DNA from 3 places in the Arthrobacter sp. CG_A4 genome. Region 3 is predicted to be linked to each of the others. Evidence: riboswitches for the same ligand, from Rfam matches in the RefSeq annotation. Region 3 holds a riboswitch; each other region holds the start of a gene.

Region 1 (3,265 bases), on a different contig from region 3:
CACCGGCGCGCGGGCGCTGCCCATCTACCAGACGACGTCGTTCGTGTTTCCCAGCGCCGAAAGCGCCGCGAACCGCTTCGCCCTCGCCGAGCTCGCCCCCATCTACACCCGGATCGGCAACCCCACCCAGGACGCCGTGGAGCAGAGGGTGGCGAGCCTGGAAGGCGGCCTCGCGGCGCTGCTGCTGAGCTCCGGCCAGGCCGCCGAGACCCTGGCGATCCTCAACGTGGCCGAGGCAGGCGACCATGTTGTGGCCAGCCCCAGCCTCTACGGCGGCACCTACAACCTGCTGGCGCACACGCTGAAGAAGTTCGGCATCTCCGTGACCTTTGTCAAGGACCCGGACAACCTGCAGCAGTGGCGCGATGCCGTCCGGCCCAACACCAAGCTGTTCTTCGGCGAAGTGGTCTCCAACCCCCGCCAGGACGTTCTGGACATCGAGGGCATTTCGACGGCCGCCCACGACGCCGGTGTGCCGCTGATCGTGGACAACACCCTGTCAACCCCCTACCTGATCCGCCCGATCGAGTGGGGCGCAGACATTGTGGTCCACTCCGCCACCAAGTACCTCGGCGGCCACGGCACCGCGATCGCCGGCGTGATCGTGGACTCCGGCAACTTCGACTTCGGCAAGGACCCTGAGCGGTTCCCCGGCTTCAACACCCCCGATCCCAGCTACAACGGCCTCGTGTACGCCCGGGACCTGGGCAAGGACGGCGCCCTCGGCGCGAACCTTTCCTACATCCTCAAGGCCCGCGTCCAGCTCCTGCGCGACCTCGGCTCGGCGGTGTCGCCGTTCAACGCCTTCCTCATCGCCCAGGGCATCGAGACCCTGAGCCTGCGCGTCGAGCGGCACGTCGCCAACGCCACCACGGTGGCCGGATGGCTTGAGGCACGGGACGACGTCGAATCCGTCGCCTACGCTGGGCTGCCGTCCAGCCCCTGGTACGAGCGCGGCCGCAAGTACGGTCCAAAGGGTACCGGCGCCGTCGTGGCGTTCAACATCGCCGGGGGAGCGGAGGCCGGCAAGCGCTTCGTCGATGCCCTCGAACTCCACTCCCATGTGGCGAACATCGGTGACGTGCGCTCGCTGGTGATCCACCCGGCGTCGACCACCCACAGCCAGCTGACGCCGGAACAGCAGGCGATTGCCGGCGTGACGCCGGGTCTGGTGCGGCTGTCCGTGGGCCTGGAACACATCGATGACATCCTCGAGGACCTCGACGCCGGATTCCGCGCGGCCAAGAGCGCCTGAGCACCGCCGCTCCCGGCGTGCCGCCGCTGGAAATTCGGGCGCTTGAGCTTAGGGGCGCTGGAAATTTGGGGCGCGCGACGCCGGGAGTCATACGGTCGTCACAATCTTCGCCACAACGGTGCCTCCTTTCGTAAACTGAATGAAGGTCATGAGTGCCAGTGACAGCCCCGGCTTGCTGGCCGGCAACCCTCCTTCCGCGGCGGGGTGCCCCGGGTGAAGACCTGGCCCGCCGGTCAGCTGACGGCGGGCAAGCGCGACGTTAGGTCCTCACATGAGCATTGCCGTCTCCCGCAAGGGCGTACCCGGGAACAAGACCCCCCACAACCCAGCTGCCCCGCCGGAAACGGAGAGGCTGGAAACCGGACGCCCGGAAGCAGCCCGTTCCGAACGAGTCCCGGACGGGACCGTGCAATACCTCCGGATCGGGGACCTCCAGCTCGAATCCGGCTCGACGCTGCCGGACATCACCCTCGCCTACGAGACGTGGGGGACCCTCACCCCGGACGGCTCCAACGCGGTGCTGATCGAACATGCACTGACCGGGGACACCCACGTCACCCGCGGCGCCACCGAGGAACCGGGCTGGTGGGAGCAGCTCGCCGGCCCCGGCGCCCCGGTGGACACGGACACGTACTTTGCTGTCTCCGTCAACATCCTCGGCGGCTGCTACGGCTCCACCGGACCGTCCTCGCCGGCGCCGGACGGCAAACCCTGGGGCTCACGCTTCCCGCTGGTCACGCTGCGGGACACCACCGCGGCCGAGGCCAGGCTGGCCGATGCCCTCGGCATCCGCTGCTGGCACGCCGTCCTGGGCGGCTCCCTCGGCGGCGCGCGCGCCCTCGAGTGGGCCGTCAGCTACCCGGAGCGGGTGTCGCGCTGTGCCGTGATCTCCATCGGCGCCAGCAGCACCGCCGAGCAGATCGCCTTCGCCCAGGCCCAGACCCTCGCCATCCGGCAGGACCCCAACTTCAGGGGCGGGGACTACTACGGCGGTCCGCAACCGCAAGCCGGCCTGGCCCTGGCGCGCCGGATCGCGCACATCACTTACCGCTCCGCCGCGGAACTGGACGGCCGCTTCGGCCGGAACGCCCAGGACTCCGAGACCCCGCTGGAAGCCGGTTCCCTGGCCGGCCGCGGACGCTATCAGGTGGAGAGTTACCTTGACCACCAGGGCAACAAACTGGTCCGCCGCTTCGACGCAAACAGCTACATCGCCATCACCGAGGCGCTGATGAGCCACGACGTCAGCCGCGGACGCGGGGCACTCGAGGAGGCGCTGGCTCCGGCCACGGCGGACTTCCTGATCGCGGCTGTCGACTCGGACCGGCTGTACTTCCCTTCCCAGTCCCGGGCCCTCGCCGACGCATTGCCGGGCGAGGTGGCGGTGCACACCATCGAGGCGCCGATCGGCCATGATGGCTTCCTCACCGAGATCGGCCAGCTCAGCGGCCAGCTCCGGCTGAACTTCTTCGGCTAGCCGCTCTTCGGCTCTTGTACTGCCGGACCGGCAGTCCGGGCGCGGTGGCCGGGCTCAGGGACATGCCCCGCGCCGGGGCCAGCGTATGGACATAGTGCCCTTATGCCCAGTCCCGGGTGCGAAGAATGGGCATGTCCCCCCGTTACCGGCACAAAAAGGTTCAGGTCCGGCCCTCCGCGCACTCTGGCAGGGCGCCGTCGTACGCTCACGCTCCCTGGTGGCAGAGACCCTGGCCGGCGGCGGGCTGGACTCGCTGGCCCTGCGCACCTGGCCCGACGGCGGGGCGCCCAGCCTGCGCTGGATCGTCTGCCACATGATCGAGGAGTACGCGCGGCACAACGGCCATGCCGATCTTCTGCGCGAATCCGTGGACGGAAGTACCGGAGAATGAGGAGCCCGTGTGCATTTTTGCAGACGGGCCCTGCACTAATGGCCGTTGAGGCCGCGGGCATGAGCGCCCATAATCGTTGAGAATGATGCCCGTGTCACACGTCACAGGTATTCTCTGTCCAGTGGTCCATAGGGTGTCGACG
Region 2 (3,265 bases), on a different contig from region 3:
TCCGTCCTGCGCGGCGAACCCCGCCATCAGCTCGGCGGTGTTGTCGGTGGAGCCGTCGTCCACGATGATCAGCTCGTACCGCTCATACCTGCTCGCCTGGACGGACCGTACGCAGTTCGCAATCACAGCCGCCTCGCTGTGCGCCGAAACAATGATGGACACCGTAGGCCAGCGGGCCCAGAGGCCGGGCGGGCCGCTGCGCCGTCGGCGGGTGGCCCGGACCTCGAACCAGGCCGCAAGCGGCAGGGCAAGGACTCGTGCCAGCCCGAGGGCCAGGACCGGCAGCCCGAGGGCCATCAGCCAGGTGTGCTCCGCCGCCATGGCCGGCTCAGCCCAGCACTCTTGCGTAGACAGCCGGGCACCGCCGGAAGGACGCAGGGTTGAACGACGGGAGGAGGAAAGTCGCCAGAACCGCGTCGAGCAGCTCGGGCGCGGACGCGCTGCTGGCCCCAAAATGTGCACTCACGCCCAGCACCACAGGGGCCGCATCGGCACGGCACCGGATCTCGACGTCCACGGGCCCGGTCAGGCCGAGTACGCGGACGGCGGCCAGGGCCAGCTTGCCGATCCCGGCGGCTTCGCCCGCCGCCACCCGCCGGCCGGTCCCCCCGCCTCCGGAGTCTGTGCTTCCGGAATCCCCGCCTCCGGAGCCCGGTCTGCGCGGCCCGGTCTGCTCGAAGACGACGGCGACTGGCGCCATGGCGTTGTGCACGGGTGTGCCGAAGACCATGGCGAGGTACGAGGTTCCCGGTATGAACTCCTGGACGATCTGGCCCTCCGGCACAAGTCCCCAGTCCACCGCACCGGCTTCGGCCAGCACTTGAACACCCTGACCGGCCTGGGCCGACCTCGGATTCAGGACGACGGGACCGCCCAGTGCCGCCAGGGACGCCGGCGCGGCGGCGAAGTCGCTGGCCACGCCGAACCGGGGAACGGGGATCCCGGCCGCGTGCAGCGTCCACGCGGTGAAGAGCCGGTCGTTGGCGAGGGCGACCGGGCCAGGGTCGGCGACGATGAGCCGGATGCCCTCGGCGAACCCGGCGCGGGCGGCGGCCAGGTACGGAAGCTCCTCGCTGAGCGTAGGAATGACCACATTGAGGGATCGTGCGTCGATGAGCCGGCGGAGCGCAGGGACCCAGTCCGGATCACCAGGCGGCGGGATCCGGACGGTCTCGGCGCCGTCGGGGCCCGGCACGTCGCTGTTGTCGGCGCCGAGAACGGGAATTCCCCGGGCCGACAACTGCGCAGCGACGGCGCAGCCGGCTGCGCTGCCTACTCCGGTGACCAATATGCGCGGACCCATGGTTCCCCCTCCACTGCGTCCCGCCGCTGCCGGTTCTCCGGCAACGGCGGTTCACAGGCATCTGAGACCTTGCCGGCCATGCGGCCGGACCTGTCCTCCCAGTAGACCGGCCACCGGCCGGGGGCACACGAGTGGCCACTACTTGCAACGCCCGCCCCGGCACCACTGCCGTCCGGCACAGCTACCTGCTTCTCGAGGGGCCACCATGAGGTCACGGACCGGTCCGGTTACTAAACATGACGACGACGGCGGTGCGGGCCGGCGTCGTAAGTGTTACGTTTTTGGGGAGTAATGAGACCCGGCACCAAGCCCTGACTGGCCGGTCGGCAACCCTCCCTTTCGCGGCGGGGTGCCTCAGGTGAATACTCGGCATATCGACCATTCGAGCTGCAAGCGTGAAAGAAGGAGATCCGTCGTGACTGACGCGTCCGCCCCCGCCGTGCCAAGCACAGCACCCGCCCCGTCCCCCGCGGCAACTGCCGCAACCGCCGCAACCGCCGCGACCGCCGCGACCAAAGAGGGGAAACTGGCCTACCGCCTGTTCACCGGCCCAGACGACCGCGCTTTCTGCGAGCGCGTCTCGGCCGCCCTGGCCGAGGGCTATGTGCTGCACGGAAGCCCCTCCGCCACCGTCAACGGCAGCAGCGTCATTGTTGTCCAGGCTGTGGTGCTGCCGGCAGCAATCGCCATCGCTGACGCCGCCGTCGCAAGCGCTGTCGAGGATCTGGACAGCGACGGTTTCGGCTACGAAGAGACCATCGAGGGCCACGCGTGAGGTACGCCGGGGACCTCAGCCCGCAGGAAGCCTGGGCCAGGCTTGAGGCGGGCGCGCTCCTGGTGGACGTCCGCACCGAGGATGAATGGGCCCACATCGGCGTCCCGGACACCGCATCCGCGAACGGCACCCGGAACGCCCCGCTGTTCATCCAGTGGAACCTGGCCGGCGGTATCCCCAACAGGCAGTTCTTGGACCAGCTGAAGCAGCAGGCACCCGAAGATCACGGCACCGAACTGATATTTCTCTGCCGTTCCGGCGTGCGCTCCATCGCCGCCGCGGAGGCCGCCGCCGAGGCCGGCTTCACCTCGTACAACGTCCTCGAAGGCTACGAAGGCGAACCGGACCGGCACGGCGGACGGACCGTCAACGGCTGGAAGAACCGGGGCCTGCCCACCATCCGCGGAAAGCACTAGGTGACCTTCAATCCCGACGCCGCCGGCTGGGGCCCCGGCACGCAGGCCGTCCGCGGCGGACTCGACCGCACCGGCTTCCAGGAAACCACCGAGCCGATCTTCCTCAACTCCGGTTTCGTCTACGAATCAGCCGCCGCAGCGGAACGCGCCTTCACCGGCGAGGACGAACGCTTCGTCTACTCCCGCTACGGCAACCCCTCGGTGGCGACCTTTCAGGAACGCCTCCGGCTGCTCGAAGGCACCGAGGCATGCTTTGCGACGGCGTCCGGGATGTCGGCGGTGTTCACCGCCCTCGGCGCGCTGCTGGCGGCGGGCGACCGTGTGGTGGCCGCCCGCTCACTGTTCGGCTCCTGCTTCGTGATCCTCAACGAGATCCTGCCGCGCTGGGGCGTGGAGACGGTCTTCGTGGACGGCCCGGACCTGGCGCAATGGCAGGCCGCGCTGGGCGAGCCGACGACGGCGGTCTTCTTCGAGTCGCCGTCGAACCCGATGCAGGAAATCGTGGACATCGCCGCCGTGAGCGAACTGGCACACGCCGCCGGCGCCACGGTCGTCGTCGACAATGTCTTTGCCACTCCCCTGCTGCAGCGCTGCGGGGAGCTCGGCGCGGACGTGATCGTCTACTCCGGCACCAAACACATCGACGGCCAGGGCCGGGTGCTCGGCGGCGCGATCCTGGGTACCAGGGAATTCATCGGGGGCCCGGTCAAGCAGCTCATGCGCCATACCGGCCCGGCGCTCTCCGCGTTCAACGCCTGGGTGCTGACCAAG
Region 3 (3,265 bases):
CCGGGCGGACCCGCTGGTAGTGTTCGCCGCCGTCCTGGAAGCTCTGCCCGAGCTCCTGGCGGCGCTCGCGGTCCAGTTTGGGGCCGCCGCGTGTCACGTGCGATCTCCTTCGGCCAGATCCGGATGGTACCTCTCGAATTTACCGCACCCTGCGGAGGAGCGTTTCCAGCCCAGGCCGCTAGCTCGGGTCGCTGGTGGTCATTTTCCCTGGTTCGTCGGGGTCAGGCTGGACCGGGTCCTTCGCATGCCGGGGGACATGCCCATTCTTCGAACCCGGGACTGGGCTTAATGGCACTATGTCCATCCGCTGGCTCCGGCGCGGGGCATGTCCCTGAGCCCGGCCGTCCCACACTCCCGGACCCGAACCCCCGACGAACTAACCAAAATGTCCGCTAACCCAGGCCGCAGGGTGCCGCCCCGGCGGTGCCGGGCGTGTTGGGCGCCCACTGCGGGTAGCTGCGGGAGTCGTTGGCCGGCACCCAGCGGCCGGCATCCACCACATAATCCCAGCCCAGGCCGTTCTCCCTCAGTTCCTCCAGCCCTGCCAGCAGCCGCTGGGCGTCCTCCATCCGGGAGCCGACGCCGAAGCTGGCCCGCAGCGAGCCGGAGGGCAGCCCGAGCCGGCGGAGCAGCGGATGCGCGCAGAAGCGGCCGTCACGCAGGCCGATGCCGTGCTCCGCGGACAGGTACGCGGCCACCAGGCCGGCGTCGTAGCCCGCCACGGAGAAGTTGACGACGCCGATGCTGCCGCTTCCAGGCCCGCCGCCGTCAGGCCCGCCGTTGTCGCGTCCGCCGCCGTCCGGCCCGCCGATGTCGCGTCCGCCGTCGTCAAGGCCGGAGTCGGAGAAGATCCGGTGGACGGTGACGCCGTCGATCCGCTGGAGCCCCTCGACCAGGAAGGACCGGATGGTGTTCTCGTGGGCCTGCCACTGCTCCGGATCCAGGGCAGCGATCACCTGGGTGGCCCGGGCTAGGGTTGCGGCGCCCAGGACATTGGGGGAGCCGCCCTCGTGCCGGGCCGGCCCGGTGGTCCAGCTGACCGTGTCGAGCCGGGCGTCCTGCACGGCCCCGCCGCCGGCCAGGTGCGGGGTGCCGGCGTCCAGCCAGTCCGGCCGGCCCACCAGGACGCCGGCGCCGAAGGGCGCGTAGAGCTTGTGGCCGGAGAAGGCGAGGTAGTCGACGTCGTCCGCGGCGATGTCGATCCTGCGGTGCGGGGCCAGTTGGGCGGCGTCGACCACGATCCGGGCGCCGAACTCGTGGGCCAGCGCTGCCAGCGCGCGGATTGGCAGGATTTCGCCGGTGACGTTGGAGGCGCCGGTCACGGCGAGCAGGCTGACGCCGCCGTGGGACAGTTCCCCGCGGAGCCGCTCCAGCGTGGCGGCCACGGTGGGGGCGGCCACAACGCTGCGGTGCGGGACGGCCTGCCACGGCAGCAGGTTGGCGTGGTGTTCGATGTCGAGGAAGAGCACCTCGCCGGTGTGTTTGCCGCCGGCGACCGGCAGGCAACCGGCGAGCAGGTTCAGTGAGTCGGTGGTGTTCCGGGTGAAGATCACGGAGTCGTCCGGGCGTCCGCCCACGAACTCGCGGACGATCGTCCGGGCGTTCTCGTACACGGAGGTGCTGATCTGGGAGGCGTAGCCGGCGCCGCGGTGGACGCTAGCGTAGTACGGCAGGATCTCGTTCAGGTAGGCCGAGACGACGGACAGCGCGGGTGCGGAGGCGCCGTAGTCCAGATTGGCGTAGCGGACGTGGCCGCCCTGGATCAGTGGCGCCTGGATCTCGGCGCCGGTGACCGCCGAGAGCGGCCGGCGGGCGACGGCGAACGCGTCGTCCGGGCGCCCGGCTTCTGCACCGGGGTGGAACCCGGGGGCAAATCCGGAGTTGGCGGGAAAAGTGGCAGTCGTCATGGGACCTCGCTCGAGACAGGACCCCATTTGCCGGGGATCCGCGCTTGCCGGGTCCGTTCCGGACCGGCCAGGTCGTCACCCGGGGCACCCCGCCGCGAAGGAGGGTTGCCGGCCAGCAAACCGGGGTTTAGCGCTGGCACTCGTGACCTGCTTCGAGCCTAGGACATCCGCGCCGGCGGCGAACAGGGAGTGCCGCATTGTGAAGCGCTTTGTTACGCGGCGCCACGAACGGGCACCCTCAAATACGACAATCGACGGCCGCCGCCGTCGATTGTCCGGCAGCCGCTAGAGCAGGTCGTCTAGTCCCGGGTTGAGGCGCCTGAGCACCTCGGAGTGCAGGATCGAGTTGGTGGCCAGGGCGTTGCCGCCGAACGGGCCATCTTCCCCCTCGAGGGAGGTGAAGCGGCCGCCCGCCTCGGTGACGATGGGGACCAGCGCGGCCATGTCGTAGAGGTTCAGTTCGGGCTCGCACGCGATGTCGACGGCGCCTTCCGCCACGAGGCAGTAGGACCAGAAGTCGCCGTAGGCGCGGGTGCGCCAGACCTCCTCGGTGAGGCCGAGGAATTCATCCAGGTTTCCCCGCTGCTTCCAGCCGCCCAGGCTTGAGTAGGACAGTGAGGCATCCGAGAGCTCAGAGACGTTGGAGACCTTCAGCCGGGTCGCGGCGGCCAGCGAGCGGCCCATGTACGCACCGGCGCCCTTGGCAGCCCACCAGCGCTTGCCCAGTGCCGGGGCGCTGACGACGCCGACAACCGGCTCGCCCTCGTCCACAAGAGCGATCAGGGTAGCCCAGACGGGAACGCCGCGGACGAAGTTCTTGGTCCCGTCGATCGGGTCGATGATCCAGCGCCGCGAGCCGTGGCCGGAGCTGCCGAACTCCTCGCCCAGCACAGCGTCGCGGGGTCGGGAGCGGGAGAGCTGGCCGCGGATGGCTTCCTCGACGGACTTATCGGCATCGGTGACCGGCGTCAGGTCCGGCTTCGTCTCGATCCGAAGGTCGAGCGCCTTGAAGCGGCTCATGGTCTGGGAATCTACGGAATCTGCCAGTACATGGGCAAGGCGCAGGTCATCGTTGTAGCTCGAAGCGGGTTGACTCATGGTTCCAAGCTACCGCCAAAGCGGGCAGCCGACCGGGAGGCTGCGTCGCTGCGCCACGGGAAGCGGGACAGGCGGGCGCAACCGACACGTCAGGAGACGGTGCCCAGTTCCTTGACGTCCTGCGCTTCCATCCGCGGGTCGGTGCCCAGCAGCCGGCGCAGCGAGGTCAGCCGGGCGGGGCCTGACGGGCCGGCATGTCCCCCCGCTACCCAGGCGTCGACACCGCAGTTGACGGCGCTGGTGTTGTGCTTACAGCCCCG

What was found. A riboswitch is a leader RNA that binds a small molecule or an ion and turns the genes downstream of it on or off. The one in region 3 is predicted to bind S-adenosylmethionine.
Region 1: linked by a shared signal. The riboswitch ahead of metX (homoserine O-acetyltransferase MetX) and the one ahead of RCH07_RS10285 (aminotransferase class V-fold PLP-dependent enzyme) in region 3 are both predicted to bind S-adenosylmethionine.
Region 2: linked by a shared signal. The riboswitch ahead of RCH07_RS17245 (DUF1737 domain-containing protein) and the one ahead of RCH07_RS10285 (aminotransferase class V-fold PLP-dependent enzyme) in region 3 are both predicted to bind S-adenosylmethionine.

What each region holds. Positions count from the first base shown of each region.
Region 1 is NZ_JAXCID010000012.1:83,396-86,660, forward strand. Features, by position in the region: gene RCH07_RS07430 (bifunctional o-acetylhomoserine/o-acetylserine sulfhydrylase) at 1-1,255, shown strand, start outside; SAM riboswitch class IV at 1,400-1,515, shown strand; gene metX (homoserine O-acetyltransferase MetX) at 1,527-2,732, shown strand; gene RCH07_RS07440 (mycothiol transferase) at 2,818-3,123, shown strand.
Region 2 is NZ_JAXCID010000053.1:11,995-15,259, forward strand. Features, by position in the region: gene RCH07_RS17235 (glycosyltransferase) at 1-321, opposite strand, end outside; gene RCH07_RS17240 (hypothetical protein) at 329-1,303, opposite strand; SAM riboswitch class IV at 1,591-1,705, shown strand; gene RCH07_RS17245 (DUF1737 domain-containing protein) at 1,830-2,078, shown strand; gene RCH07_RS17250 (rhodanese-like domain-containing protein) at 2,075-2,494, shown strand; gene RCH07_RS17255 (O-succinylhomoserine sulfhydrylase) at 2,495-3,265, shown strand, end outside.
Region 3 is NZ_JAXCID010000020.1:22,972-26,236, reverse strand. Features, by position in the region: gene RCH07_RS10290 (class I SAM-dependent methyltransferase) at 1-97, opposite strand, end outside; gene RCH07_RS10285 (aminotransferase class V-fold PLP-dependent enzyme) at 393-1,907, opposite strand; SAM riboswitch class IV at 1,943-2,055, opposite strand; gene hisN (histidinol-phosphatase) at 2,193-3,005, opposite strand; gene rsgA (ribosome small subunit-dependent GTPase A) at 3,095-3,265, opposite strand, start outside.